3 regions of the Paenibacillus sp. FSL E2-8871 genome follow, and region 2 is predicted to be linked to each of the others. Evidence: riboswitches for the same ligand, from Rfam matches in the RefSeq annotation. Region 2 holds a riboswitch; each other region holds the start of a gene.
What was found. Region 2 has a riboswitch for cobalamin ahead of NYE25_RS24890 (S-layer homology domain-containing protein). Riboswitches for the same ligand answer to the same signal wherever they lie in the genome.

Region 1: another riboswitch for cobalamin. It lies ahead of metE (5-methyltetrahydropteroyltriglutamate--homocysteine S-methyltransferase); the one in region 2 lies ahead of NYE25_RS24890 (S-layer homology domain-containing protein).
Region 3: another riboswitch for cobalamin. It lies ahead of NYE25_RS23425 (anaerobic ribonucleoside triphosphate reductase); the one in region 2 lies ahead of NYE25_RS24890 (S-layer homology domain-containing protein).

The regions. Positions count from the first base shown of each region.
Region 1 is NZ_JBBOBV010000001.1:2,750,854-2,760,810, reverse strand. It holds gene NYE25_RS12715 (ABC transporter permease) at 1-662, shown strand, start outside; gene NYE25_RS12710 (DedA family protein) at 680-1,303, shown strand; gene NYE25_RS12705 (undecaprenyl-diphosphate phosphatase) at 1,353-2,213, shown strand; cobalamin riboswitch at 2,472-2,677, shown strand; gene metE (5-methyltetrahydropteroyltriglutamate--homocysteine S-methyltransferase) at 2,832-5,132, shown strand; gene NYE25_RS12695 (DUF1540 domain-containing protein) at 5,271-5,423, opposite strand; gene NYE25_RS12690 (DUF4349 domain-containing protein) at 5,918-7,048, shown strand; gene msrA (peptide-methionine (S)-S-oxide reductase MsrA) at 7,171-8,157, opposite strand; gene NYE25_RS12680 (TVP38/TMEM64 family protein) at 8,257-8,877, opposite strand; gene NYE25_RS12675 (Gfo/Idh/MocA family protein) at 9,043-9,957, shown strand, end outside.
Region 2 is NZ_JBBOBV010000001.1:5,521,172-5,531,128, reverse strand. It holds gene NYE25_RS24890 (S-layer homology domain-containing protein) at 1-4,551, opposite strand, end outside; cobalamin riboswitch at 4,717-4,917, opposite strand; gene NYE25_RS24885 (hypothetical protein) at 5,009-5,587, opposite strand; gene NYE25_RS24880 (cellulase family glycosylhydrolase) at 5,807-7,528, shown strand; gene NYE25_RS24875 (hypothetical protein) at 7,590-7,883, opposite strand; gene NYE25_RS24870 (hypothetical protein) at 7,908-8,465, opposite strand; gene NYE25_RS24865 (M48 family metallopeptidase) at 8,574-9,227, opposite strand; gene NYE25_RS24860 (hypothetical protein) at 9,308-9,957, opposite strand, start outside.
Region 3 is NZ_JBBOBV010000001.1:5,176,694-5,186,650, reverse strand. It holds gene NYE25_RS23450 (hypothetical protein) at 1-20, shown strand, start outside; gene NYE25_RS23445 (winged helix-turn-helix transcriptional regulator) at 406-780, shown strand; gene NYE25_RS23440 (NAD(P)H-dependent oxidoreductase) at 845-1,387, opposite strand; tRNA gene NYE25_RS23435 (tRNA-Thr) at 1,703-1,774, opposite strand; gene NYE25_RS23430 (MTH1187 family thiamine-binding protein) at 1,870-2,178, opposite strand; cobalamin riboswitch at 2,553-2,787, shown strand; gene NYE25_RS23425 (anaerobic ribonucleoside triphosphate reductase) at 3,005-4,990, shown strand; gene nrdG (anaerobic ribonucleoside-triphosphate reductase activating protein) at 4,987-5,502, shown strand; gene NYE25_RS23415 (ribonucleoside-diphosphate reductase subunit alpha) at 5,558-7,891, shown strand; gene NYE25_RS23410 (ribonucleotide-diphosphate reductase subunit beta) at 8,133-9,164, shown strand; gene ssuE (NADPH-dependent FMN reductase) at 9,336-9,884, opposite strand.

The sequences.
Region 1 (9,957 bases), 2.8 Mb from region 2:
TTCGAGAAATGGGTTATACCCAGCATGTTCCGATTGCCGAATATCTATTGCCGGAGCTGGATGGAAGGGATGGGGGAGATTTCAGTGGTGTTGTGATTAGCGATGAGCTTTACAAGGCTATTCATCCCGTACAGACCGATTTGTATACAGGATTTTACATGGATGACTTCCCGCGAACAGTAGGTATAGCGGCGGATCTTGCTCATAAAGGGAAACGGTCCTATGAAAGTAACTCGCCATACGCGATTGTTGTTAGCGGCACGCTGTTTGAAATACAGAGAACATTGTACAACACGATGCTATTCGCTTCTTTACTGGTGGGTACTGTCTTTTTCATTGCAGCAGGCAGCTTCCTTTACTTCCGGCTCTATACAGATCTAGATCATGATCGTCATCAATATTCTACATTGTCCAAAATGGGACTTACAGATCAAGAGCTAAACCGAATTGTAACGATACAATTGTCGTTGTTGTTTTTTGTTCCGGTTGGGGTAGCCATTTTGCATAGTGTGTTTGCCTTTATTGCGCTTCAGCGGTTGTTTTACTTATCTATTGCTGTGGAGACCGGGGCGGTGTTATTGGGATATTTGGCTGTCCAGGGACTTTACTTCTTTTTTATTCGCAGCCGTTATTTACGCAACTTGAAGAAGAACTTGATCTGAATAATGGGGGTTACGAAATGCAAGCATGGATTACAGATTTTATGGAGCAGTTTGGTTACTTTGGTATTTTCCTGATGCTCGCTTTTGAAAATATATTTCCACCGATTCCTTCCGAAGTGATCCTTCCTTTTGGCGGATTCATGACAACCACAACGAATTTGACCATTCCTGGTGTAATTATTGCTGCTACGCTTGGCTCACTGCTGGGTGCAGTGATTCTCTATTATATCGGTCGTTTGTTGGATGTAAATCGCTTGGAAAAGATCGTTGAACGCTGGGGCGGCCTACTCCGGATTAGCAAAAAGGACATCCACAAGGCTGACGCTTGGTTTGACAAATATGGCTATTGGACCGTACTATTTTGTCGGATGGTTCCACTAGTGCGTAGTTTGATTTCGATCCCTGCAGGGATGTCGGGCATGAAATTTGGAGTGTTTATGATCTTCACAACGATTGGTACGCTGGGATGGAATCTATTGCTGGTGCTTATTGGTGCGGCATTGGGTGAGTCCTGGGAAGACATCGCCATGTATATGGATATGTACTCCAACGTAGTGTACGTGCTTCTTGCAGGTGGAGTAGTGATCCTTGGGTATTTGTTCTTCCGCAAGCGCAGCCGGAAAATGAACACCGAAGGTTGAGCCGAGAAGGACTTATAGATAAAAGTTATGATTAAAAGGAGGAGAACAAATGGAGCTATTAACGATTATTAAAGCTATTATTTTGGGAATTGTTGAAGGATTGACTGAATTTGCTCCGGTATCCTCCACAGGTCATATGATTATTGTTGATGATATGTGGTTAAAATCGACAGAGTTATTTGGGCAATATACGGCCAATACGTTCAAAGTGGTTATACAGCTGGGGTCAATATTAGCAGTTGTAGTTATTTTTAGAAATCGGTTCATTGAATTGCTGGGCTTAAAGCGTTTCAGCCGCAAGCAGTTGGATCCTGTAACCGAGCAACAACCACAGCTTGAAAAAGGCGGCCACCTGAAGCTTACACAGGTGCTTGTAGGTTTAGTGCCAGCAGGCGTGCTGGGGGTTCTGTTTAATGATTATATTGACGAGCATTTATTCTCTACATCCACCGTGTTAATCGGTCTAGTAGTCGGTGCTGTATTAATGATTATTGCGGATCTATTCGGACCAAAGAAGATTCAAACGGAGAGTGTCGATCAGATTACATATAAGCAGGCGCTAGGTGTTGGTCTGGTCCAGTGCTTCTCCTTGTGGCCGGGATTTTCTCGTTCCGGGTCGACGATTTCTGGTGGTGTTCTTCTGGGTATGAGTCATCGCGCTGCTGCTGATTTCACGTTTATTATGGCTGTTCCAATCATGGCAGGCGCCAGTTTACTCTCACTGATGAAGAACTGGCAATATTTCACCATCGATGCCCTGCCGTTCTTCATTGCAGGTTTTATCAGTGCCTTTGTATTTGCACTATTATCGATGCGTTTCTTCTTGAAATTGATCAACCGGATTAAGCTTTTACCATTTGCTATATATCGCATAGTACTTGCTGCAGTAGTATATTTCGTGTTTTTCTAAATCCGTTATAAGGAATCGATATAACAAAAGCCCCCGTAATCTATTGCAGATGACGGGGGCTTTCACGTATGATGACATCAGATTTAAGACACTCACTTTATCCTTATAATTCTCGCATAAACGCTTACCGTCCTTAAAAGGACGCTGAAGGCGTTTTAGCAATTAAATTATAAGAAAGTAAAAGTTTCACGAAATACTTTCTTATAATTCTCGCATAAACGCTTACCGTCCTTAAAAGGACGCCAAAGGCGTTTTAGCTTGACAATATCGGAGACAGGTGCTTGCCGGAAATTAGTAATTCGGTAGGCTTAATAGGGAAATTCGGTTTGAAGCCGATGCGGTCCCGCCACTGTAACGGAAGAGTCCATAGCAACATATGTCACTGGCAATTTACTACTGCTGGGAAGACTGCTAAGGATGTTGACACCGCTAGCCAGGAGACCTGCCTGTTTCAACAGCACTGCTACACCTACGGAGGATAGGAAGGTGTTAGACGTTAACCATAGGTATATTATGGGCGTCTTTCCCTTTGACTTTTTTAGGGAAGGGCGCTCTTTTTTATAGGAATGCAAGTGATATCGAGTCCAAAATAAGAAGATGGAGAAGGGGAGCTGCAAAGTGACGAACAAAGTAAAAGTAAGCAATCTTGGCTATCCAAGAATCGGGAAAAACCGCGAGTGGAAGAAAACGTTGGAAGCCTTCTGGGCGGGAAAAATAAATGAGGAAGAGTTCCGTTCTGAAATGACAGGAATTCAGCTTCAGCATTTGAAGACTCAGCAGGAGGCAGGAATTGATTTAATTCCGGTAAATGATTTTACGTTCTACGATCATGTGCTAGATACAGCTGTAATGTTCGGGATCGTACCTCCACGTTATGCGTATGATGGTGGCGACATTGGGCTTGATCTTTATTTTGCGATGGCTAGAGGAAATGCTGAGGCTACCGCTTGCGAGATGACTAAATGGTTCAATACGAACTATCATTACATCGTTCCAGAGATCGGTGCACAAACGCCGCGTCTGACCGAGAATAAACCACTGGCAGCTTATCGTTTTGCCAAGTCCCAAGCGGGAATTGAGGGTAAACCTGTGGTTTTAGGCCTTTATACATTCCTTAAGTTGTCAAAAGGTTTTGCATCTGCGGATATTGCGAAGATTGCTGCTCGGTTTCTTCCGGTTTACGTTCAGCTGTTGCAGGAACTGAAGCAAGAAGGAGTAAGCTGGGTACAAATTGATGAACCAGCGATTGTTACAGGAATTAATGAATCAGAATTATCCTTACTTCACTCGATTTACACAGAAATTGCTGAATCCGTGCCTGGATTAAATATTATTCTGCAGACTTACTTTGAAGCTGCTGAACCGCTGGAGGCACTGTTCAAGCTTCCGGTACAAGGTTTAGGTCTTGATTTTGTCCATGATGGCGGGACGAACCTGGCATCGATTGAACGTCTTGGCTGGCCTGAGGATAAGTGGCTGGGAGCGGGTATTATTGACGGACGCAACATCTGGCGCTCAGATCTGGATGCTAAGCTGCAGCTAATCGAGAAGCTGAGTGTACATGTATCACTTGATCGTCTTATTATACAGCCTTCTTGCAGTTTGCTGCATGTTCCGGTTACTGTTCAGGGTGAGGTGAAGCTGAAGGCCACCGTCAAGGCTGCTTTAGCTTTTGCTGATGAGAAGCTTAGAGAGCTTGGCCTGCTTGCTGCAGCCTTAGAGGGTACAGCAGAAGCTGCTGCTGCGTTGACGGCCAGTCGTGAAGCCCTTACTGCCTTCCGTGCACTTCCTGAACGCGGTCGTAAGGATGTGGCCGAGCAAGTTCTCGGACTTACAGATTTACCAGACCAACGTAGCCTACCTTTTGCTGAGCGCCTGAAGGTGCAGCAGGAGAAGTGGCAGCTGCCACTTCTGCCAACGACAACAAACGGAAGCTTTCCACAGACCGTAGAAGTGCGCCAGGCAAGGTTGAAATGGCGTAAAGGCGTATGGAATCAAGAGCGTTACGACGGGTTCGTTCGTGAGCAGATTGCAGATGCAATCACTTTCCAAGAAAAGCTGGGTCTGGATGTACTCGTGCACGGTGAGTTCGAAAGAACCGATATGGTGGAGTTTTTCGGGGAGAAGTTGGATGGTTACTTATTTACTAGTAATGGCTGGGTTCAATCCTACGGATCACGCTGCGTTAAGCCCCCAGTTATTTATGCGGATATAGCTTTTATCCAGCCTATGACTGTAAAAGAAAGCGTCTATGCTCAGTCGTTAACTTCCCTTCCTGTTAAAGGTATGTTGACTGGTCCTGTTACGATTCTCAATTGGTCTTTCGTACGTGATGATCTTAGTCGGGAAGCAGTAGCGAATCAAATTGCCTTAGCGCTCCGTCATGAAGTTAAAGCTTTGGAGGATGCAGGCATAGAGATGATTCAAGTAGATGAACCGGCTATCCGTGAAGGACTTCCTTTGAAGGCGGAAGATCATGAGGCATACTTGAATTGGGCGGTGAAATCGTTCCGTATCGCGACGAATCATGTGAAGGCTACGACACAAATTCATACCCACATGTGCTATAGCGAATTTAATGACATAATAGACTCCATTTCAGCGATGGATGCGGATGTTATCTCTATTGAGACTTCACGTAGCCATGGGGAACTGATCGTTAGCTTTGAGGAGCAGGAGTATGATAAAGGAATTGGTCTTGGTGTATATGATATCCATAGTCCACGGGTTCCTGCAGTAGAAGAGATGACAGCTAATATTGATCGTGCGCTGCGGGTGCTTGATCCTGAACAGTTCTGGATTAATCCGGATTGCGGTCTTAAGACACGTGGCTGGCAGGAGACAGAAGATGCACTTCGTAACATGGTAAAGGCTGCCGCTATTGCAAGAGAAAATGCAGGAGTTAGTGCTTCCAAATAACATAAGAGGTATACAATAAATCATAGCCGGGGAATTTCTCCCTGGCTTTTTATTTCAGCCACTTGATAATAATTCTCATTCTTGATAGAATGAGAAAAGAAAAGAAGGAACCGTGGAGGGTCCCTTCAAATCATCACCTTATTTGCTTTCGAAAGTCTTGCAATCTGTTTCTTCTGCACGTGTAGGTTCTTGGGAGCTGTGGAAAGCTACAAAGATAGAATCAGCACTGCATTTGTTCTCTTCTGCCCAGTGGGTGCAGGAGTTAACTTCGCAAATTACGTCTTTTGCCATGAGGGTTCACCTCCCCTTTTGTAATAGACAGCATTATTAAAAAACTTCTCTGTTCAACAAGGTGGAGCTTGTCCGAACAGAACCGTGTTCTGCCCTCATTCATTATGAATAGAGGGTTTTTGGTATTTTTTTACGTGGTTAGACGTGGTAATTGTACCAAATAAAGTGCGTGTAAGCAAATGGGTTATTCGAATGGATATGTTGTCCCATATGTCACTAGAAGTGGTTTGACTAGAAGAATCTCTCAGCCTGTATACAACAGTGCTTCTGTATAATAGCTTAAACTAAAAGAGTTGCAGAAATGCGACTCTTTTTTTTATTTTGAGAACATAATTCATAAGAAACTGTACACAATTCCATTTTTCAGTGCAACCTTCCAAGTTTTGGAACGTCTTAGTAAAGAGTTACGGAAGAGATCTGCTTAGAACAAGACATTCCGTAACGATATTATGATCCATGCAAGCGGTATCTATTACATTTTTGGAGGAATGAGAATGCGTAAATGGGGTCTGCATTACTTATGTTTATTAATTCTTGCGGTAGTCTTGGCGGGTTGTGGCTCAGCGGATAGGAATTCAGCGGCAGATAGTTCGGCAAAAGAAAATGGTAGTACGAGTAACGACGCAGCAGTAGAGGTACAGTCGCAGAACTCGATGGCCTCAACAGCGAATCAAAGCACTTCGGCAGCTCCTGAGGCAGAAGCAACTGGCAGCGAGAACTTGGCTGTAAAGGGCTCCACATCAGAAAATACAGTTCAAGCAAGTGCAGGATTTACTGGTAGCGATGTAGTAGCGGGCTTGAACAAGAAGCTGATCTATAAAGCGAATCTTAACATGGAAGTAGAAGACTATGGAAAAGCACAGACTGAAATACGTAATTTAGTAACCATGGCCAATGGATATATTATTGAGTTTAATGAAAATATGTCACAGTACGAGCAAGGTGGGACGTTTATCCTTAAGGTACCTGCCTCCGGATTCTCACCTTTTCTGAATAAATTAGAACAAGTAAAACACGAATCTCTACAGCGCAGCATTCAAGGTCAGGATGTCTCTGAAGAGTACGTTGATCTGGAGTCACGTTTGAAGGCAAAGCAGCTAATGGAAGCACAATATACAGAGTTTATGAAAAAAGCAACGAAATCCACTGATCTGGTCGCCTTCGCGAACGAGCTTGGTTCGATTCAAGAGAGCATTGAACAGATTAAAGGTAGAATGCGTTATATCAATCAGAATGTATCCTTTTCTACAGTAGAATTGAGAGTGTATCAGACGGATGAAAGCATTGCTGTCAAAGAGAAGAAGGAGCAAGGGCCGTTACTGGAACGTGCTTCAGATGCTTTAAATGGAAGCTTAAATGCACTATCTGTGATGTTTCAGTGGATTGTCGTTATCCTTGCAGGAGCGTTACCGATACTTATCGGGGCTGCCATTATTTTAGCTATTGTATTAGTTTCCCGTAAAAATATTCGTGAGCGTCGGGAGCAGCAGACCGAGAGAATTCGTCAGCGAAATAAGGAGCTGAACAGAGAGCAAGCCATCCCTGCGGCAACAGAGCCTAAGGAGGCAGTTTCAGAGGATAATTCGAAGGCTAATAAGGACTCAGAGGACTCAAAGAAAGATTAGCGCTACAAGCATAAGAATAATGTATAACGTGAAACTTATACTTTCTTATATTTTAAGAGAAAAAAACGGTTGTCATCCTAAAAGGACGACAACCGTTTTTTTTATGTGCTGAGGATTGATGTTTAGGCAGGCTGGAAGAGTACGCGATACTCCCCGTATCCTTCCTTCTCCAAATCCTCTTTCGGTACAAATCGTAGCGCCGCCGAATTTATGCAGTAGCGTAAACCGTTTTCTCCGGGACCATCGTCAAAGACATGGCCTAGATGGGAATCCGCTACTTTGCTGCGCACTTCAGTGCGGACCATCAAATGACTGAGATCCGTCTTTTCTTTCACAGCGTAGTCCCGGATGGGACGAGTAAAGCTTGGCCAGCCGCAACCGGAATCGTATTTATCCTGCGAGCTGAATAACGGTTCGCCAGATACGATGTCTACATAAATACCATCTCCATGGTGATCCCAAAAATCATTTCGGAAAGGAGATTCTGTTGCACTGTTCTGAGTGACTTCATATTGAAGAGGGGTTAAACGTTCTTTCAAACTTTGTTTGTCCTCTTTATGTGTCCAGTGGGTTTCGATAAAATCCTCTCGGCCAGAACCTTTACGATAACGTTTGTAGTGGCCTGGATTCTTATGATGGTAGCCTTGATGATATTCTTCGGCAGGATAGAAGGTGGTTGCCGGGAGAATCGGGGTTACAATCGGACTAGAGAATCGACCGCTTGCTTGCAGAGCTGCCTTGGAAGCTTCTGCTTGTTCTTTTTGTTCCTCCGAATGGGTAAAGATTGCTGTTCCGTAAGAAGTCCCGCGATCATGGAATTGTCCACCTGCGTCGGTAGGGTCAATTTGCTGCCAGAACAGCTCAAGTAACTTGCTATAAGGGAAAATATCTGGGTTGAACGTAATTTGTACAGCTTCAACATGTCCTGTCGTTTCAGAACAAACCTCTTCATAGGTTGGGTTCACTGTATGACCGCCGGTATAGCCAGAGACGACACTAATGATACCTGGCAATTCTTCGAACGGCGAGACCATGCACCAGAAGCATCCACCTGCAAAGGTTGCTTTTTCCGTCTTGGTATTTATATGGTTAGTCTGATGTTCACTCATTGATATCCCTCCATTCACATAATGCAATTAAATAGATCACAATTTAATTATAAAGCAAATACTAACTGCCTGCCAGTTAGTAACCGATAAGTTCTTTCGCTATCGGCTGTTCTTCGCTTCTTGAGAGCGCGGACGCAAGCTCAGTCCAGCGATAATTAGCACAGCGGCATAGGCGATGATGGCAATAACCGCACTTACAGGGTCCTGAAACAGATGATCCCCAAGGAAAGCGTATAATGCAATCCCCGGTATTTTTCCTATGCCGGAAGCTACAATATAGCTCCAAAAGGGCAGACCAGCAGCTCCAGCGTAGATGTTAACCGCTGTTTGGGGAATGATTGGCATGAGTCGTGCTAGGACAATCGAAGCGAAAGGTCGCCGCTCAATGCCTACTGTGAACTTTTCGAGTGCGGGAATGGAGGCTAAATAAGCTCTCGCTTGGCTTTGAAACAAGTACTTCACAACGCCAAAAAGGATTGCGGCAGCCAAATTTGTAGCTAGCCAGCAAATCAAGGCACCCGCTAAACTTCCGTATGCATAACCGAAGAATCCGATGACAGCTTTATAAGGAACAACTGGAAACAGGGCCAGTAAAGTTGCAATCCCTATAGAACTGAAAAGATTATGATCCTCTTTCATCCAGCTTAGGATGTCATATCTGTAGATAAACGCAAGGATTGTACCCGAAACATAAAGAACAATCGAGAACAATTTCTTCATAGATAATATGCCCCTTCTTCCACTCATTCATCTCATCATACGGGATATGAAGTAAATATTGAAGCAAAGATCAATTGTCAGAGAATGAGAAGCAGGTATAATAGCATTTGTAGAGAACAAAGAGAAAAGAACGATATATTGAAGTGTTAAGAGGGGGATGGATCAGTGATTGTACCTGAACGTAAAAGAGTCGCCATAATAGGAATCGGCAATATAGCCCGCAAAGTATATTTACCACTGCTCTCTCAGCATGATTATGCCGAGGTAGTTGGTGTTCTTAGTCATTCACCGACAACGGTAGAGCAGGCCGTTCATACCTACCGTTTTCCTAAAGGGACGACTAATCTGGAAGAGCTGTTATCTTGGGATCTGGATGCAGTATTTGTACATAGCCCAACAACTACTCATTATGATATAGTAACAAAATGTCTCGAACGTGGGATTTCGGTATATGTAGATAAACCACTTTCCTATGATCTAGAAGAGTCCAGAAGGATGGCAGAGCTAGCACAAGATAAGGGGCTTTTGCTAGGAGTGGGCTTTAATCGCCGTTTTGCCCCAATGTATGTCACCGCCAAGCAATGGCTTGAAGAAGTTGGCGGAATTAGCCATTGCAGTGCGATTAAACATCGAACGAAGCTACAGACAAGCACCAGCCGCGAAACCGTGCATGATGATCTTATCCATATGCTTGATTTGCTGTTGTGGTTGTGTGGAGATCAGTATGAACTGCTTCGTAGTCATCTTCACTCTAGTGGTGAAGGTCGTCTGCTGCAGGCATCTGGAATGCTAGGCTGGAAAGATAGTGCAGTTGGGATGTACAGTATGGTTCGTGAAGCTGGTGTGGATTTGGAGAAGCTTGAGCTGCACGGAAATGGCAGATCGGTGGAAGTAGTGGATCTAGAAAAAGCCATTCTTTTTGAAAAAGATACCTTACCGCATATTCAAGGCTTTGGAAGCTGGGATACTGTACTCGATAGAAGAGGTTTTAGTGGAGTGGTGAATAATTTTCTTAGCAACATAAATACACCGGAGCTATGCAGCATTGCTGCTTCAGCGGTACTGCCTAGTCATATGCTG
Region 2 (9,957 bases):
ACCCTTAACGAACCGATCATAAGCAACCAGTGCATACATCGCTTGATCCGTAGCCATAAGATCTACTTCTCCGGGTTTCGCGCCTCCGTTGCCTACGCCACCCTGCTTCACGTGATAAAAACCACCTTCAGGTGCAGCAAAGCCAAGCAACGCATCTACCGCTGAACGGCCATTTTTAATAAATCTGGAATCCTTATGCGGATCTATACCAAGTCCAGTTAAAGCTACAATAACCTGAGCAATGCTCTCGGAGTTCGTAGATTCCCAGCTTGCAAAGCCACCATCTGCTGTTTGCGTTTTGGATAACCAAGCAATTCCACGATCCACAGCAGCCGTTACTTTGGCATTCGTTTTGTAATAAGGGGTCAAGCCTTGAATAACCATTCCCGTAATATCCGGATCGGCCTCAGTAGCATTACTGCCTAGTGCCCATCCCCCGCCGTTGATCTCTCTGCCTAAAATGTAATCAATGAGCATCTCTCTTGTTGTCTGCGTCTTAACATCCTTAACCACTGGAATGTCGTAATGATTACTATCCAGTGCAATTAAGGCAAACACAGGTCCATTAATACCTTGCTTGATTACAGTATCAAAATCCGCGAGCGGTTCCAGTAGGTTATAACCCGCCACTTTATCAATATTTTTGCCGATTGAAGTTAATGCCAAAATAACTCTATCATATTCCGTATATTTTACGCTATGCAGCTTCCCAGCTTTTTCTTTAAGGGTGGCTTCTACATTCGCATAGTACTTAGCGTAATAACTATCTGGAACCTTCACACCAGAACGTGCCAGCCCGAACACTGTCCAATCCCCGCCAACCGAGGAGATGACCGGGTTTGTTACTGTTTTTTGCAAAAAGGCTGCTGTGTTTTGAATATATGGACTAACTGCTTTGTCGCCACTCTTATAATCATGGGTTCTAGAAGCTACAACAGCTGCCATTTCTCTAGTTACAAGCTCTTTAGGCTTAAACTGATTATTATCACCTAACATAAGTCCGGTGGCAACAATGGTTTCCACATCTGCTTTTGCCCACGCAGACACTGTATTGATATCTTTAATAGCTGTACCTGGCTTCGTAGCCGGGATTGATAATGCTCTGACAATAATGGCTGCCATCTGCTCGCGAGTAATCTTGTCATTTGGCTTAAATTCATTATTAAAACCTGTAATTAATCCTGCTTTATGAGCAGCATTCACATATGGATAGAACCAGTCACTTAGAGCGACATCCTTGTAGGTAATTCCTTTGTCACTCTTGATATCCAGTTCCAATGCTGATACTAGGATCTTAGTAAATTCTGCTCTTGTAATATGATCTTTCGGATTCACCTGACCATTGTTACCTTGGATGTACCCTTTTACTGTAGCTGTTTCAATCGCTGAGAATGCCCAGGATGAGATCTTATCGGCGTCTTTATACACTTGCTTGATATCGTTAGGAGTCGCTGTTGGAGATGGACTCGCTGTCGGATTACTGTTATCTTCCGGAATAGTTACATCACCCGGAGCAGGAGTACCGCTAGGTTTAGGCGTTGGTTTTGGAGTCGGACTCGCTGTTGGTATCGGTGCATTTAGATCCACACCCAAATTCGTAGTATAACGCCACTGAATTCTATCCCCGGCACTTAGATTATATGAAGATGCACCATAATTAGGATATTTTCCATTTACATTATACATCCATCCACTACCGCTACCATGGTCGAATTCTCCATCACCAGCTATGGATTCAACATACACACTTCCAAATGTACTGTTCCAAGAATATCTATAGTCGATACCGCGGCTATCTAGTACTCTTTCGAATACAGACCACACTGTGTCACCAGATAGTAGCTCTACCTGTACAGATGGAATAACATATCCTTTCTTAATCGTAAGCTTATCCACGGATAGGGTTACGTATGGCTTAGATGGAGTGGTTCCTCCATCGCCGTTACCGTTACCATTACCGTCACCACCAGGTGTTTGTACTGCAGTGGAGGAATACGCAATGTAATCAGTGAAATGATTGGTTTTTACGATTAAATCATTTCCATTATCGTAGGCATACTCTGACTTGCCGCTTGCCAAACCTAAGTCATCACTTGCAAATTTTTGAATCGCATGAGGTGTGCCGTTTTGAATATAAGCAGCATCTTTTCCTTTAAGGTCCTTAAAGGTTAACGTAATAAATTGACTGAATTCTACTCTTGCGCTGCCTCCCATGGAAAATGCTTGAACGATGCTATCAAGCTTCTTGTCCCCAGGAATAATTTGATTCAGACTATCTTTTAGTGCAGATTCTGTCCTTGTTGTAGGTGAAATCAATTCAACCTTTGAAGAATCTCCCTCTATAACCTGTGTACCCTTAGGGATGACTACAGATACGTCACCTTTGGTAACCTCTAATTTAGGCAGATTACTATTGCTAGGTAAATTAACACTTACCGAGGATTGCTTATATTTCGGGATTTGCACTGTAATTTCTTTGTTGCTATCCCCTGAATTTATCGGAAGAATATATTTATTATTATTTTGAAAAATGACAACTTTGGGTGTATCACCTGAGGGTAACTGTACTTCTATTTCTTTCGTTTCCTCTGGTTGCTGAATTACTATATTACTCATATCAAATAGACGGTTCTTATGATTGATCAGACGATCGTAAGCAATAAGTGCATACGTACCTTGATCCGTAGCCATTCCATCTACTTTTCCGGTTAGAATATGCTTAAATCCGCCATCCGGTCCAGCGAAGGTAAGCAACGCATCAATAAGCGAATTCCCTTTTTTCACAAACTTAGGGTCACTGTGTGGATCTACGCCTACGCCAGTTAAGGCTACTATTACCTGCGAGATACTTTCACTGCTTGTACTTCCCCAGCTTGTAAATCCGCCTTGATCATTTTGCGTACTCGATAACCAATTAATCGCCCGATCCACAGCAGCTTTTACATTTGGATTCGTTGCGTAATAAGGTGCAAGTGCTTGCATCGCCATCGCGGTCATATCAACGTCCGCTTTGGTTACTCCTAAAGCCCAGCCACCGGCATCTGCTGCACCTTTTTTAACCTCTTTATCCAAGATGTACTGAACCAGATTTTCTCTTGTGCTTTGGTATATTACTCCCTTTTCATCAGGATTAGGGAATAATACCGGGATGTCGTAGTTATGACTATCTAAAGCAATCAGAGCAAATATAGGACCATTATTCCCTTGCTTCTGAACATATTTATAATCAGCGAGTGCATTGATTAGATCATAACCCGCAACATTCGTGATATCTTTTCCGATAGAGGTAAGTCCTAGAATCGCTCTGGAATGCTCTGTGCTTTTAGTAGCATCGAGTTTTCCATCCTTCATTAATTCTTTTACTCTCTTAGCTACATTGTTGTAATAGAGATCATAATAACCACTTGGCACTTCGTAGTTGGCCTGTGCTAGTGAAAGAATTGACCATTCTCCGCTACCTGTTCCAAATGACGGATTCTTTACGGTGTTTAGAATATAAGCAAGGCTCTTATCTAACTGTTCTTTGACTCCCGTTGTAGCATTTATTTTGTAGGTAACTTGATAAGTTTGTGTTGTTCTATTTTCTGCTCCGTCTACTGCTGTGACAGTGATTACATTACCACCTGGGTTAAGAGAAACCTTATACTCACCATCTGTAGCAGATAGAGTGACTCCATTTAGTTTTACTACTGGAATGATACCGTTATATACATTATCTGTGACAGCTACTCTGAAACTTAAATCTTTATCGGATACTTCCTGTTTATCCTGCATACCACTTACAGTAATAATAGGTGGCTCAATATCTAAAGAATGGGTAAGCCCGACCAGCGCATGATCTACACTTAATTGAGAGCTTTCCATATTTTCTAGCACTGAATAAGCTTGGTAAACTGCTTTTTGTACTACTGTTTTGCCCAAAATACTTTCTTTATTCGGATCACTGTTAATTTCTGCGATTTTCGCAGTTAATGCATCCTTATTGGCAAATGGAAATGGAGGTTCTCCCCAGCCACCAAGATCAGAACTATAGCCATAAGTGGTGAACTGTGTTCGGATGATGTCACCGTCTTGAGGGTGATAATCAGACATCCCGAACGGAGGAAATTCATTATTTACGGCATACATCCAACCCGACATGTGAGTGTAGTCAAACTGACTTAGCCACTCTTGGTCTGCTTTAGTTCCGACTGTATTCCCATCGGCTGAAATCATATCTAAAATATACTGCGGTATATTGACTTCACTTCTGCCACTATCTTTAACTTCAGATAAATAAAAACTACTAGCTATACTTCCAAAGTTTCTATAATTACCTTCTCCTAGCGCACGTGTTATTAGTGATGCGCCATTATCCCCTTCGTAGAATGGAACTTTAATAGGATCCTTAATATATCCTTGACCCAATGTGAACTTCTCTACGGATACAGTGACATACCCTTTAAGTGTAGAGCTTGCTTCATTCGCATGAGCCGGGATTACGCTTGTAGAGAACGTCGTGATAAATACTGCTACAATAAGTAACCAAGCTAAAAACTTATTTTTCTTCATGTTTCCATAACCCTTCCCTTCTCTTTCTATGTTAAAAAACAGAATAAACTTTCATAGCACTACAAAAAAACCACTCAACATAACGTCAAGAGGTTTAAGATAGTGAACCGCAACAATAGCAGGCATATACTATATCAAACACCTCTCTATCGCTCGTAGAGTTTAACGGTGTATCAGAAACAGGCAGATATTCTGGCTCAAGTATCATCACCCTTGCTACCTTCCCAGTTTCCCAGTGGTACCTTGCAAGGACTCCTCTTTCACAGCGGCGGGACCGCGCGGGATTCACACCCGCTTTCCATTTAACCAATCTATGATTGTATTTCCGAAACATTCATAATTGGCACCTATTGCTAATATTAATTTTTCCATGCTTCATCATATCTAATATATATGCTTTTGTCATGCAATATTTGTTTTTTGTATAACGAGTAGTTAGCGATAATCCTATTGAATATCAAATCATTTTAACCACAATATACTCTTTTTCTCTCAGCTCAAAACCATCCTCCAGTGACAAAGAGGCCAAATCAAAGATTCGATCATACTTTTTATTACGTGGGAGTCCTTCTTCCTCAGCCCAGCATGTATAAAGCTCAAACTCGGCACCAGATACCCCATAATCTGTCATAAGCCTAAATAACTCCCGACAACACTTGAGTGAGGCGTTATACGATCCCGGTAGAGTATCTTTTAGCTTAGGGGATACAGAGAAGCCGCCCCAATTCGGTGAAATCCGATACACATATGGACTCCGAAAATGCTTGCGAATCTCATCGTTCCAATACCCAAGCTCCTCTATAAAAATACCCGCTGCATCTTCTTCCGAGTCGTATAAAAGACAGTCCTCATCTCTTAAATGAGACAGATCTGCGATGTCATCCAAAGGAATTATACCTTGCAGGCGCAGAGCCTCTCTTTGTTTCTTATACTCCGGGGAATTTTTCACTTCATTATATGTCTTTGCTGACGGTACACTGCCTCTTTCTCCTAACGGAAGCTCTGTAGCCGAGCCTATGTAATGAAATCTGCTCACTGGATTGCCCTCCATAACTTTGGAATCACTGCAAATCACTAATTCATATATGAATTTACCACAAATTAGTAAGGTACTCACAGCAAATGTTCTATGTTAGGGTATTTGGTAAGCGTTTACAACAGATTATTGGAGGTGTACGTGTTCATCTAAGCACCAAAGTACTAAGGAAGGTCAGGTTTAAGCATCCTCAAAAATGATCTTACAAAGGAGAATTCAATGACTACTCGAATCCAGAAATCCTTCTTATCATTGACCCTTGTCACCGCTCTTCTGCTCTCTTTGTTCTCATCCATTGCCGCCGCTGCCACTAAGGACGAGCAACAAGCTAAGGCAGCACCAAAGAGTAAGATCCAATCCTATGTAGACGATATGCAGCCCGGATGGAACCTTGGCAATACTCTAGATGCTACAGGTGAGGATGAAACCTCCTGGGGCAATCCGCGTGTGACCCAAGAACTGATTAAGAAAATCGCCGCACAAGGCTACAAAAGTATCCGGATTCCTATCACTTGGGATTCACACATAGGTGAAGCACCGAACTACACCATTGATCAAGCTTACCTCGACCGTGTCGAAGAAGTTGTAGGCTGGGCGCTAGACGCCAAACTATATGTAATGATCAATGTCCATCACGACTCCTGGTTATGGGTAAGTCATATGGAAGAGAAGCATGATGAGACGCTGGCGCGTTATAATGCAGCATGGACTCAAATTGCGGACCGCTTCAAGGATAAATCCGATAAGCTGATGTTCGAAAGCATTAATGAACCTCGTTTCACGGATGGCGGAAGTACGGATGAAGCGAAGATGGAACAGATGCTTGCAGAGCTCAACAATTCCTTCCATCAGATCGTTCGAAACTCAGGTGGAAAGAATGATGTCCGTCCGCTAGTGCTACCTTCATTAGAGACTTCTCCTACCCAACCTAGAATGGATCAGCTCTACAAGACGATTACAGCTCTTAACGATCCGAACATAATTGCGACCGTTCACTACTATGGCTTCTGGCCGTTCAGTGTGAATATCGCTGGTTACACCACGTTTGAAAAAGATACAAAAAACGATATCACCCAAACTTTTGATAACGTTCACAACACATTCGTAGCCAAAGGAATCCCTGTTATCGTTGGTGAGTTTGGACTGCTAGGATTCGATAAAGATACAGGTGTGATTGAACAAGGCGAGAAGCTGAAATTCTTCGAGTACCTTACCTATTATTTAAAAGAAAAGAAAATGACCTCCATGCTCTGGGATAACGGGCAGCATTTCAACCGCAAAACGTATAAGTGGTCCGATTCTGAGCTGCAGGGTGTATTAATGTCTGGTCTGAAGGAACGTTCCTCCAGCATTGAAAGCGATCTGATCTATCTAAAAAAAGGTGCAGCGATCAAAGACACCAAGGTGAAGCTGAACCTAAACGGCAATAAGCTAACCACGATTAGTGCAAATGGGAAGTATCTAACAAAGGGAAAAGATTACACCTTGAATGGCGAGGAGCTCACACTCAAAGCCAGTCAACTCAAAAAACTCACAGCTTCCCAAAAATACGGTGAAAATGCTGTGTTAACGTTGAAATTCAACAAAGGTGTTGCGTGGAGACTAAAGATCATCGTGAATGACACTGCCAAATTAAATGATGCCAAAGGTACGACTGAATCGTTTGCGATTCCAACTACCTTTAATGGTAACCAGCTTGCCACGATGGAGGCTGTCTATACCGCTGGTGGCAATGCAGGCCCGCAAGACTGGACACCATTCAAGGAGTTCGGCAATACGTTCTCACCCTCTTATAACACGAAAGAAATCAAGCTGCTTCCAGCCTTCTTTAAAGATGTTAAAGATGGAGAGATCATCTTGAAATTCCACTTCTGGAATGGTGATATCCTTACGTACAAGATCACGAAGAGTGGAACAAACGTTGTAGGAAAGTCTTCTTAGCTTTCGCTGTATAATATAAAAAGGAGTGTCCCTTCACGGGGACACTCCTTTTTTAACTACATCATACATATACTTCTTCATACGTCATCAACATCAAGCGATAGACCAGATATACTCCAAGATAAGCTCCCGTTAAAAGGAACATTGGATTCAAAAAAATCGCATGGATCGAGGTCATAAATACCGTGTTATCTCTTAATATTTCATATATAGCTAGGGCAGAAATATTACCTAAAATAAGCGTAGACAACACAGAAGCTACATTAAAAACAATACGCCACTTTATCCATTTCCGTTGTATCATTAGCATGGCGACGGGAACCACTATACTGCCAAATACGATTAGAAATTTCATTTAGCCAGCCACCTCAGTATCTCTTTAATCCTCCAGTTCAACACTTTCGATTTGCCCCTCGGCATTCACTGTCCACTCGATATCAACACCTGGCATCAGTCCAAGCTTGTCCTCATCTTCGATCACTACATGATCGGGGATGGTTAGGGTCTGCTCTCCCCCACCTTCGACTTTAACGGTAACCTGTTTACCATTAGACGTAGTAATCTTCCCATCATATTCAATCTGCTGCAAAACAATCTTTTGGCTCGGATCCGTAATGGTAACCCGCTTGCCGCCGTCTGTCAGCAGCTCAATCTTTTTATGATAACCATCCTTTAAAGTGACTTCCTTAATAACTCTCTGAACGCTAACATCCGCCGGAAGTCCCTCTGTATTTGTACCGGATGATGCATTGGGTTGTTCTGTTGCATTGTTCGTAGCCGCAGGTGCAGTGGCTTCTGTTATAGGCGTTGGAGTTACTTGTGTGGTTTCATTGGCAGCTTTAGAGCAGCCACTTAATAGGACGGTGCAGGCACAGATCAAACAAAGAATTGAAGTTCGAATCTGGCGTTGTGAATTTCCTTTATTCTGTATCATCATTTACCTCCGCATTTAAATTTCTTCCAGTTCTATTTTGTGAACATAGTTTTACCTCTTCCCTTCCTTTTATTCACCAGAAAATGGACCATCTGAATTACTCTCTGATTATCACAGCGTCATAGCACGCCCATATCTAGCTAAATACTCTTCCTTCTCCTTATAATCCGGCATGAGACTTCCAACCTTTCGCCAAAAAGAGCGGTCATGATTCATATGAAGTAAATGACACAGTTCATGAATGATTACATAATCGATAACATCCACTGGAGCCATCGCTAGGCGATAGTTAAAGGTTAGCTTTTTATCCGAGCTACAGCTTCCCCACTTGGTTCTAGATTCAACAATATCAATCGTCTTAGGCTTTACTCTAAGCTGTGTCTGATATTTATTGATCCGTTCAGCTACAACCTTCTTACAGCTAGCGAAATAGAATTTCTTCAGCTTAAGTTTAAGCTCTTCCTCATTTAAATCCCCTGTCTCTATTAGCTCTTGCAGCGAATAATATTTGCCTAGATAGAGGAACTTCCCCTCGTCTTCATACTCTTTGAGCTTTGGTGTTTCTCGGTTCGCTTCAATACTTTGCAGCTTCTCCACTATTAATTTCCCATTACGCTCAACCACGCCTTTAATCGTCTCTTCACTTGTTTTCTTGGGAGCTTTGAGCGTTATACGCCCTGAAGAATCTATGTGAATGGAGATTTTCTTGCCGTTTCCATATTGAACATTAAACTCGATCACCTGATTGTCGTACTCAATCTTCATACCCACCATCGTTTCTATAAGGTTATTCGCAAAAAAAGGAGAACGCGTTTAAGCGTCCCCCCCTATTTTAACATGATTCCTCAATACACTGGATATCCTGCCACAAACATCGCTAAATACAAAAGACTCCCCGCAACAGAAACTACAGTAAGGATAGCATCCTTTGATTTCTCTTCAGTGATCGCGACAGCAGCAAAAGCTAGTGGAAATGCAACAAGCAAATACCGCGGGGCTGACAGCAGCCAGGTAGCTCCCACTACGAACGCAAAATACACGATGAAATAGGCGGTGTATGAAGGTCGTATCTTTTTTGCACCCATGAACATGATAATTAGTGCTGAGAATATAGCGATTAAATTAGGCAGCCATAAGCCGAGAAAAGAACGACTATCTCCACTCTTAAAGGTGCCCACAGCGTATTCCATCTGATATCTTACCGTATCAAAAAAGAGATAAAACCGCTGAGACCAATGCTCTCTCTGGTAAATACTGAACTGAAACGCATTTCCCGTCACGTGATAATTAATAAACAGATAGGCCAGCAAGCCCGTTGATATGATAGCGAGAAAACTTACAGCGCTGATGATTCTATGTATAAAGACTTTTTTACTTAATAGCTTATAGTTGCCCATCAGATCCCGTCCAAATTCAATCGCAACCGGTACAATCAGAAGCACTCCGGGAGAACGTGTATAAGCTGCAAGTGCACCGCATAAGCATCCGATCAGCC
Region 3 (9,957 bases), 340 kb from region 2:
AGCAGTATCAGATTAAGTGAAGTAGCGAAGAAGCTGCCCCCCTCCCCCATTTAATTAGCGAACAAAAAAATAGGCCTTACCATGGGAGTTGGCAAGACCTGAGAGATTTATACCACAAAACACTGGGGGGTGTTTGGTGTCTTCAATATATACCTTGAACCTGAAAATAAGATGATGCTCACATGAAAATTACATTAAAAAACTTCAATTCGTAGCTTAGGCTATCCGATTGATAGTTAGCCACGAGTGCTTTGAACTAATCGTTTCAAAATGATATAGTGAGTTCGTTGCTCGCAGGATGACTTGATAGCAGGTTGAAAACATAATAAAGTCGGGACCTGAGTACGGAGCGACAACAGGCGTTTGCCTTTTCGTTGAATATTTTCTGAAGGAGGGTACTAGCCCATGAGTGATGAAATCTGTATACCACCTGGCATTCAGCAGAAGGACACTAGCTTTGGCTACACCTTGTCTATCATTAGTGGTAAATATAAAATGACTATTCTCTACTATCTCTCTGAAAACAAGATCGTGCGGTTCAATGAACTGCAACGGGGTATCGGCACAATACCTTTTAAGACGTTAAGCGTTATGTTGAAAGAACTGGAAGCCGACTGTCTCGTCAGGCGCGAGGAATTCCCCCAGATTCCCCCTAAAGTTGAGTATTCCTTGACCGAGAAGGGCCAATCGCTTATTCCGGTGCTGGATATGATGTGCACTTGGGGAGAGAAAAACTTCGTTCCAGCCGCGCAAGAGATAACCATACCTTTTACGATTTAACGACAACTTATGACAAAAGCAGCATTTCCATTAATGAAAATGCTGCTTTTTGTTTCAATTCTAATTACATATTTTCGATAAATTCAACATAGCCTTGCGAACTGATATCCAATTTCTTTAAGTAATCCGTACTTCCTACCGTCTCAGATTCCGTGCCATAAATGGCATAGAAGGAACGATAATCAGCGTTGCAGTACAAAAAAGTCGTGTCAAAGGGAGATAAAATACGGTCAAGCCCGTAGCCGAGTTTACCTTCTTCACTAAAGTCTTTTGCACTTCCTCCGGCAGTTACAGCTAATGCGATTTTTCGATTTCTTAATTTATCACTCTTCGAACCATATGCCCATCCGTAAGTAAATACTTCGTCCAGCCACTTTTTAAGCAGAGGTGGACTACTAAACCAGTAGACAGGGAATTGTAAGACGAGCTTATCATGCGCTTCAATCAGTTGTTGTTCCTTTTCCACGTTGATTTTTTCATCGGGATAGGCTTTGTACAGCTCGTGCACCGTATATTTGTCTGGATATTTACGGAGTTCTTCGATCCAGCGTTTATTAACGACGGATGTTTCGATGTTTGGGTGCGTGACGACAATAAGTGTTTTCAATGGTGTATCCTCCATGTTTGAATCAGATTTAGGACTTGAGTATACCTCCCACCATGCCATCGCGTAAGTATGCACTTTTAGTTCACGTACTTACCTAAAGGTAAGCACTGCAACCTGCCTGCACGTATGATTGATGTATAGTCTTCGGGGCGAATCTCGTCTTCGGTGTACACCAAATATCACACAAGAGAGACTGGGTCATTCCCCCATTTTAATTGAGTAAAGGTTAGACGAATGTTAGAAGATAGGTGATTTCAAGACAAATGGCACGGTCCCGAAATCCCGGAAACCGTGCCATTGCGCAATTCTTAGATATGCTGGTGAAGGGAATTGAACCCCCGGCCTACGCATTACGAGTGCGTTGCTCTACCCCTGAGCTACACCAGCTTAAGGCTGATTTTTCTGTCAAACAAAAAATATTATACAACTTTCAGCCAGAAACGCAAGCCTATTTCTCCCTATTTCCCTACTCTCCCAAACTGCTATTCCACCTGTAGTTTACGCTCCACAGACTCCAGCTTTCCACGGCTAGTGGAGGGTTTATCGCGGCGGTCGTCTATTTTAAGTGAGGTAGAGACACGCTCTGCACCTGCGGCAAAAGGAGACTCGTGCAGCGCTTCGACTGCAGCAAAAATACGCTGAAGAGGCCCTTCGATGATTGTACCCATGGATGTAAGCTCATAAGTAATCCCTTCTACCGTCTTCAGCACTCGCTGCATATCCGCAACATAGCTGCTAAGGCTCGTACTACCTGTTCCAATCGGAATAACGGTTACTTCAGCAATAGGCATGAGAATACCTCCTCGGAATTTTAAAGTATGTGTCTCCTTCTATTGTAACAACTCCACCGCTCTCCCACAAATGATCTCAGCTTTATTATGCCCCTTCTTCTTTCCCCAAAATTCTCCGAAATATGACTTTCGCCACAAGTATTTTTTCTAACATGAATTCTAGGGTCATCTGCACTACATTTATGGACTCTTTGTGGCATCTTTTCGGACAATTTATGAATCATTTTTTATATGCCTGTGGATCAATTGTGGATTACTTATGGACAGCCTGTGGATCATTTGTGGAGTACTTTTGAAGAACCCGCTCCCCGCGCGGGTTTTCTAAAAAACTGTTTACAAACACAACATCTTGGGTTATTTTTATCTAACGACAACAAAATATAGTGGAGACAGGCGCTTTGATCCTTTATCGGAATTAGAGCTTAATAGGGAAGTACGGTGAAAATCCGCTGCGGTCCCGCCACTGTAACCGGATGCCCCTTACAAGCTTTTAGAAGCTTAAGATGGGCAGATCTCCTGGCAGAAGTCACTGAGGGGTAAGAGCCCCCTTGGGAAGGCGCTGAGAGGTCCTACGGAAGCCAGGAGACCTGCCTGTTTCGACGACACCAACTATGAGTGCCTGCGAGGAACAGGAACGGTGTCCGCATGCGGTCATCTTCTTAGAGGCCACTACAAATATCTGTGTGGATATTTACATAACGCATCGGGCATTTTCTGCCATCCTCGCTAGAGGATGCTTTTTTTATGAGATCACAATGAATATACGGCCGCTCATGCGGCCCCACTTCTTAATGATAGGACGATAGACTGAGAGGAGAGCTATACAATGACGTTGTTGGAGAGACAATTTAACGGTACAACAAATGCACGAGAAGTTCTTTTAGAAGAGCTCATTGATTTAGGACGCGATATTATCGACAGCCGGGATTTGGACTTGCTGCGCGAGAATGCCAATTTGAACGGAGAGAGTTTCTCCGGTAAAATGAGCAAGTTCGGCAGTGAATATTCAAAATGGTACGCCCGCAACTTTACGATGCCGCCGCAGCTAGTGCAAGCCATTGATGACAATGTCGTCTATGTGCATGATCTGGATCAATACGCAATCGGAACGACTAACTGCATTTTTATCCCGTTTGATAAGCTTCTCCGCGAAGGCTTCAACACCGGCAACGGCAGTGTTCGTCCTCCGAACTCCATAATGACAGCTATGTCACTGGTAGCAATTATTTTTCAATCCCAGCAAAATGCTCAATATGGCGGCGTATCCGCCAATAAGCTCGACTATGATCTTGCACCTTATGTAACCAAATCCTTCGCTAAGCTGTTCCGCAAGGGTCTGGATTATTTTGATGAGGGACAAGCTAATGATTCTTTGGGCGAGATTACAATGAGTCGGACCGATCTGGCGGAGTTATATCCAAAAGCGTTTCGTTTTGCACTAAAGGAAACCGAAATCGAAACCCTGCAAGCGGCTGAAAGTATGGTACATAATCTCAACACCATGTCCAGCCGATCCGGTGGGCAAATTCCGTTTACCAGCATCAATTATGGTACTTGTACTTCACCAGAAGGTCAGCTTGTGATCAGCTCCCTGCTAACAGCAACGATGAACGGACTTGGCAGCGGAGAAACACCTGTGTTCCCGATTCAAATCTTCAAATGCAAGCAAGGAGTCAATCAACAGCAAGGCGATCCTAACTATGAATTGTTCCTAAAAGCGGCGGAATGTTCTGCACGCAGACTATATCCGAACTTCGCTAATCTGGACGCTCCGCTAAACTTGCAGTATTATGATCCAAGTGATCCTGATACGGAATTTGCTACAATGGGCTGCCGCACCCGAGTGCTCGGTGACCGTTTTGGGCGTAATCATTGCTCCGGGAAGGGCAACCTTTCCTTTAATACACTGAATCTGGTTCGGCTCGGTCTGGCACACGGCACAGTAACAGGCCGACGTACCGTCGCAGACGAAGCTGGCTTCTATGAGGATCTAAATCACTATATGGATATTGCGCTGGAAGGACTTCTTCATCGGTTCCACATCCAAAGCGCGCAAAAAGCTAAAGCATCCGATTTCATGATGCGAGAAGGCGTCTGGGAAGGCGGCGAAAATCTCGCTCCTGAAGACTCTGTAGGCGAACTGCTGAAACATGGTAGTCTGTCGCTTGGCTTCATCGGTATGGCGGAATGCATGAAAGCCATGTACGGCAAACACCATGGCGAGGATATTGAAGTCCATGCCAAGGCTGTGGCTATCGTGCGTCACATGCGGGAGTATTGCGACCTTAAAAGTGAGGAACTTAATCTCAACATTACCTTGTTCGCAACACCAGCAGAGGGCCTGTCCGGCAAATTCACCAAGATTGATCGCATGGTACTGGGTTCTATTCCGGGCGTAACTGACCGTGAGTATTATACGAACTCTTTCCACATCCCTGTATACTACGATCTAGGTGCTGCTCAGAAGATCAGCTTGGAAGCTCCTTTCCATGAATACTGCAATGCCGGGGCTATTTCTTATGTCGAATTAAATGGCAATGCCCGCAGCAATCCATCTGCTTTTATCAAAATCATTAAATATGCACTAGAACAACAGGTCAGCTACTTCAGCATTAACCATCCGATTGACCGCTGCTCCAGCTGCGGATACGAAGGCGTAATTGGGACAAACTGTCCTTCCTGCAACGCACATGAGAATGACGTGCACATCCGTCGTTTGCGCAGAGTTACAGGTTATTTAACTGGCGACTATCAGACCCGCTTCAATGCCGCCAAACAAGCCGAAGTACGGGATCGCGTTAAGCATCTATGAATATTTGCGGATACTATCCGGAGTCGATTAACGAGGGAGAGGGCATGCGGGCCGTCCTCTTCATCAGCGGCTGCCGTCATCGTTGCCCGGGATGCTTTAATCCCGAGACATGGAACTTTAAATATGGAGAAGTCTTCACCTTAGAACGTCAACATGAAATCATTGCAGAAATCGCCGCTAACCCTTTGCTGGATGGTCTAACACTGGCAGGCGGCGATCCTTTTTTCTCGGCAGAAGAGGTACTTGGGTTCATTCATGAGCTTCGCGCCGTGCTCCCTGGCTTCCCCATCTGGATTTACAGTGGTTATACGTATGAGGAACTAACCGCCCTTCCCGGTTCGCCGGAGTGGAATCTACTTACACAGTGTCAGGTATTAATAGATGGACGTTTTATAGAAGAATTGAAAGATACTACACTTCCTTACCGAGGAAGCTATAACCAACGCATAATCGACATTCCGGCCAGTACGAACGGCTCGGAGGTCTTTCTGTGGCAGCCTACTGCGCTATAATATATCAATTTTTGATATTCAAAATTAACCCAAAATAAGAAGGGATGAAATAACCATGCCACAATTCGTAGTAAAACCAGACAATCGCCAACTGGCTTTTGATGAGAAGCGCCTTTCCGTATACGCCGACCGTATCTTGGAAGGTCTTGATCAACTAAATAAAGAAACATTGCTACGGGGAGTAATTTCCAAACTGCGTCGTGACTCCGTAAGCGGAGAAGAAATTAGCAATGCCTTCACCATGAGCGCTCTAGAGCTTGTAACGAAAGAAGAGCCTACTTGGAAGTTTGCAGCTGCCCGTGCCCTTCTGACTACCCTTTATAAAAAAGCAGCCGTTCATCGCCGCTATAAAGCTTATCCAGAAGAGCCTTACGGTGAGCTGTACCCGCTAATTACGGATCTCGTAAAAAAAGGAATCTATCGTGAAGAGCTTCTAAGTCATTACACCAAAGAACAAATTATCGAACTAGGTGGGTGTATCGATTATACACGCGATCTTTTGTTTGACTATATCGGTCTGCTTACGCTATCCGACCGTTATTTGGCGCATGATTTTGACGGCCGTGTAATGGAGCTTCCGCAAGAACGTTATATGATTATCGCCATGTACCTCATGCACCGTGAGCCAGCCGAGAAACGTCTTGAGCTTGTAAAAGAAGCTTACTGGGCTATGAGCAACATCTACATGACAGCTGCTACCCCTACAATGTCCAATGCCGGCAAAAAGGTCGCTGGACAGCTCTCCAGCTGCTTCATCGATACGGTGGACGATTCCCTAGAGGGTATCTTTGATTCCAATACAGACGTAGCGCGCCTTAGCAAAATGGGCGGCGGTATCGGCGTCTACCTTGGTAAAGTACGGGCACGGGGTTCGGATATCCGTGGCCATAAGAACACTAGCTCCGGCGTAATCCCTTGGATTCGCCAATTGAACAATACAGCAGTCAGTGTAGACCAGCTCGGAACACGTAAAGGTGCAGTCGCTGTCTACCTTGATGTATTCCATAAAGATATTCTCGCTTTCCTCGATCTTAAACTAAATAATGGTGACGAGCGTATGCGTGCACATGACGTATTCCACGGTGTAACCCTGCCGGACTTGTTCATGGAAGCCGTTGAATCACGCAGCCACTGGAACCTCTTCTGCCCTCATGAAGTGAAGAAGGTTATGGGCTGGACGGATGAGAACGGTCGTCCGCTTGGTCTGGAAGACTTCTACGATGAAGAGCTTGGTAAAGGCACTTTCCGTGAAAAATATGCTGAAGCTACAGCCAATCTGGAATTGTCCCGTATTACTGTTCCTGCGATCGACATCATGAAACGGATTATGAAATCACAGCTTGAAACAGGTACTCCGTATATGTTCTACCGTGATACGGTTAACCGGACGAACCCGAACCGTCACCAAGGTATGGTCTTCTCTTCCAACCTGTGCACAGAAATTATGCAGAATCAATCCGCTACCGTTATTGAACAGGAAGAATTAGTAACCAAAGATGGCAAGACCCGGATTGTTATCTCCAAAATCCCTGGCGATTTCGTAGTCTGCAACCTGAATTCGATTCACTTGGCACGTGCGATTCCAGCTGGTGTGCTGGAAAGACTTGTACCTATCCAAGTACGTATGCTGGACAACGTAATCGACATTAATAATATTGAAGTTCTGCAAGCACAATACACGAACAGCCAATACCGCGCAGTGGGTCTCGGCACATTCGGCTTGCATCACCTATTGGCACTCAAGGGCATTCGTTGGGAATCTGATGAAGCCGTAGAATATAACAACCATTTGTATGAACACATCAACTACCTGTTGGTACGTTCGAGCATGGAGCTTGCCCGTGAAAAAGGCCGTTATCCGAAGTTCGCCGGTTCCGATTGGGAGACAGGTGCATACTTTACTTCACGTGGCTACGTTAGCGGTGAACAAGAAGGTAAATATGTAACGACTGAACAATGGCGCGAGCTGCAAGAAGAAGTGGCTAAAGACGGTGTTCGTAACGCATGGATGTTCGCGATTGCACCGAACGGCTCCACATCGATTATTGCCGGCTCCACAGCCAGCATTGATCCTTTGTATGAACTGCTTTCCTATGAAGAGAAAACAACTTACAAGATCGCTAACCCAGCACCCGATCTGTCCGACAAGACGATTTGGTACTATAAAACTGCGTTTACAATTGACCAAAACTGGTCGATCCGCATGGCGTCTGCTCGTCAGCGTCACGTCGATCAAGGTCAAAGCTTCAACCTGTATGTTCGTCCTGACATCAAGGCTACCGAGTTCCTTGAGCTGCATCTGAACGCCTGGAAGGGCGGATTGAAATCAACTTATTATGTGCGTAGCCGTGCTTTGACAATAGAAGAGTGTGATTCTTGCGCTAGCTAAGAGTCTTACTGCTTTAAAAAATTCGGTGATTTAATCGTAACTGCGAGCAATGTTTGGGCTTCCGGTCGCTGTTATCCTCAGATTTCTTGATCTATACCGTCTTCGCGGTAGAAATCCGAGGATAAAGGCGAACGCTATCGCTCCTACAGCTCCAAACTTTCTCTCCGTTACTTCATCAACCTAATTTAATTAAAGATCAGACAAGACGAATTACCCGCGCAAAAAAATGGAGGGAAAATAAATGCAACTACAAAAGATTTTTAACACTGAAGTACCCAACCAATCCACACGCATCATCGACGGTGAGTGCTCCGGTATTCTGAACTGGAACGATATTCGCATGCCGCATATGTACAAGCTGTACAAGGTGCTGCTGCTGAATCACTGGATCGCGGATGAAATCCCAATGTCCAAAGATGCGCAACAATTCCCTATGCTCGATGCTGAGGAACAACGCGTATTTAAGATTAATATCTCCCTACTCGCTGTGCTGGATTCGATGCAGACGATGTTCGTGAGCGACGTGAAGCGTTATTTTACTGACTCTTCTCTAGAAGCTATCTCTGCCATTATCGGACAACAAGAAGTGGTGCATAACCAATCCTATTCCTATGTTCTTTCCTCAATCGTGTCGGAAAGTGAGCAGAAAGAAATTTTTGAATATTGGAAAAAAGACCCTGTCCTGCTGGAACGCAATCAGTTTATCTCTGATATTTATCAAGAGTTCCGTGATAACCCTACGAGACAAACCTTTTTCCATGCGTTGGTAGCGGATCTCATCTTAGAAGGAATTTTCTTCTACAGCACCTTCGCCTTCTTCTACAATCTGGCCCGTGACCAGAAGATGATGGCGACCAGCCAAATGATCTCTTATATCCAACGTGACGAGAATCAGCACTGCTATTTCTTCGCAGAAGTATTTAAGCAGCTGCTTGTAGATTTCCCTGAGTTGAACACTAAAGAGAACATGGATTACGTGTATCGTACGATCGACCGCGCGGTAGAGCTTGAAACCAACTGGGCTTACTACACCCTTACTAATGTCCGCGGTATTGATCTTAACGAGCTTAGTGACTACATCAAATATACAGCGAACAAGCGCTTAACTTTGATGGGTATGGAAAAAGCCTACCAAGGCGTTGACGTTAACTGCATGCCTTGGATCAAACCTTTCTCCGATGATGCACTTAATGCCACCAAAACCGACTTCTTCGAAGCTAAATCCCGTAACTACGGTAAGGTTGGCGACGATAATGGATTCGACGATTTGTAAGACCGGATTATAACGAACCCTATATAAAAAAGAGGCCATTCTCTACTTTCACAGTGAGATGGCCTTTTTACTATAGCAAAAAGCGTCCCTTCACCCCTTGGATCAGGTATGAATGAGACGCTTATATAGTTGGTATGAATCCATCCGAAACAGAATGCTTGCTACTTAGTCTTAAGCCTTGCGTTCCACACGATGTGTAGTTTCTTCTGCCAGCTCAGCTAACGCATCATTCAGTCGCAGCTTCAGCTCCTCAGCAAGCTCTACCACTCCGTGATCATTACGAACCACCTGAGAATCCACGGCATACACTCCACCAAGAATGTAACGTGCACCGAGTACAGACAATACAGGTTTCAATGCATAATCAATCGTGAGAAGATGTGCAAGACTGCCACCCATGAAGAGCGGGAGTACGATTTTACCGGCCAATCCCTTTTGTGGAACTAGATCCAAGAAGGTCTTCAGCACGCCTGTATAAGAGGCTTTATAAACCGGGCTAACCACGATTACCGCATCCGCTTCGGCTACAAGGCCATTCGCTTTAACGATAGAATCACTCTCAAACTTGGTATGAATCAAATCTTCCGCTGGCAGCTCTGCTACGTTAATACGCTCAACCTCAAAGCCCTGATCCGTTAAGCTTGCCTCCGCATACTCTATAACTGCATTGATGCGCGATACCAAGGAAGGCGTTCCGTTAATCACAACAATTTTAGCCACTTCTCCACCTCTTTCATCCTATTAAGCAGCTCACACTGCAAGTATTTATCCCGACAGGAATACTTTAAATTAA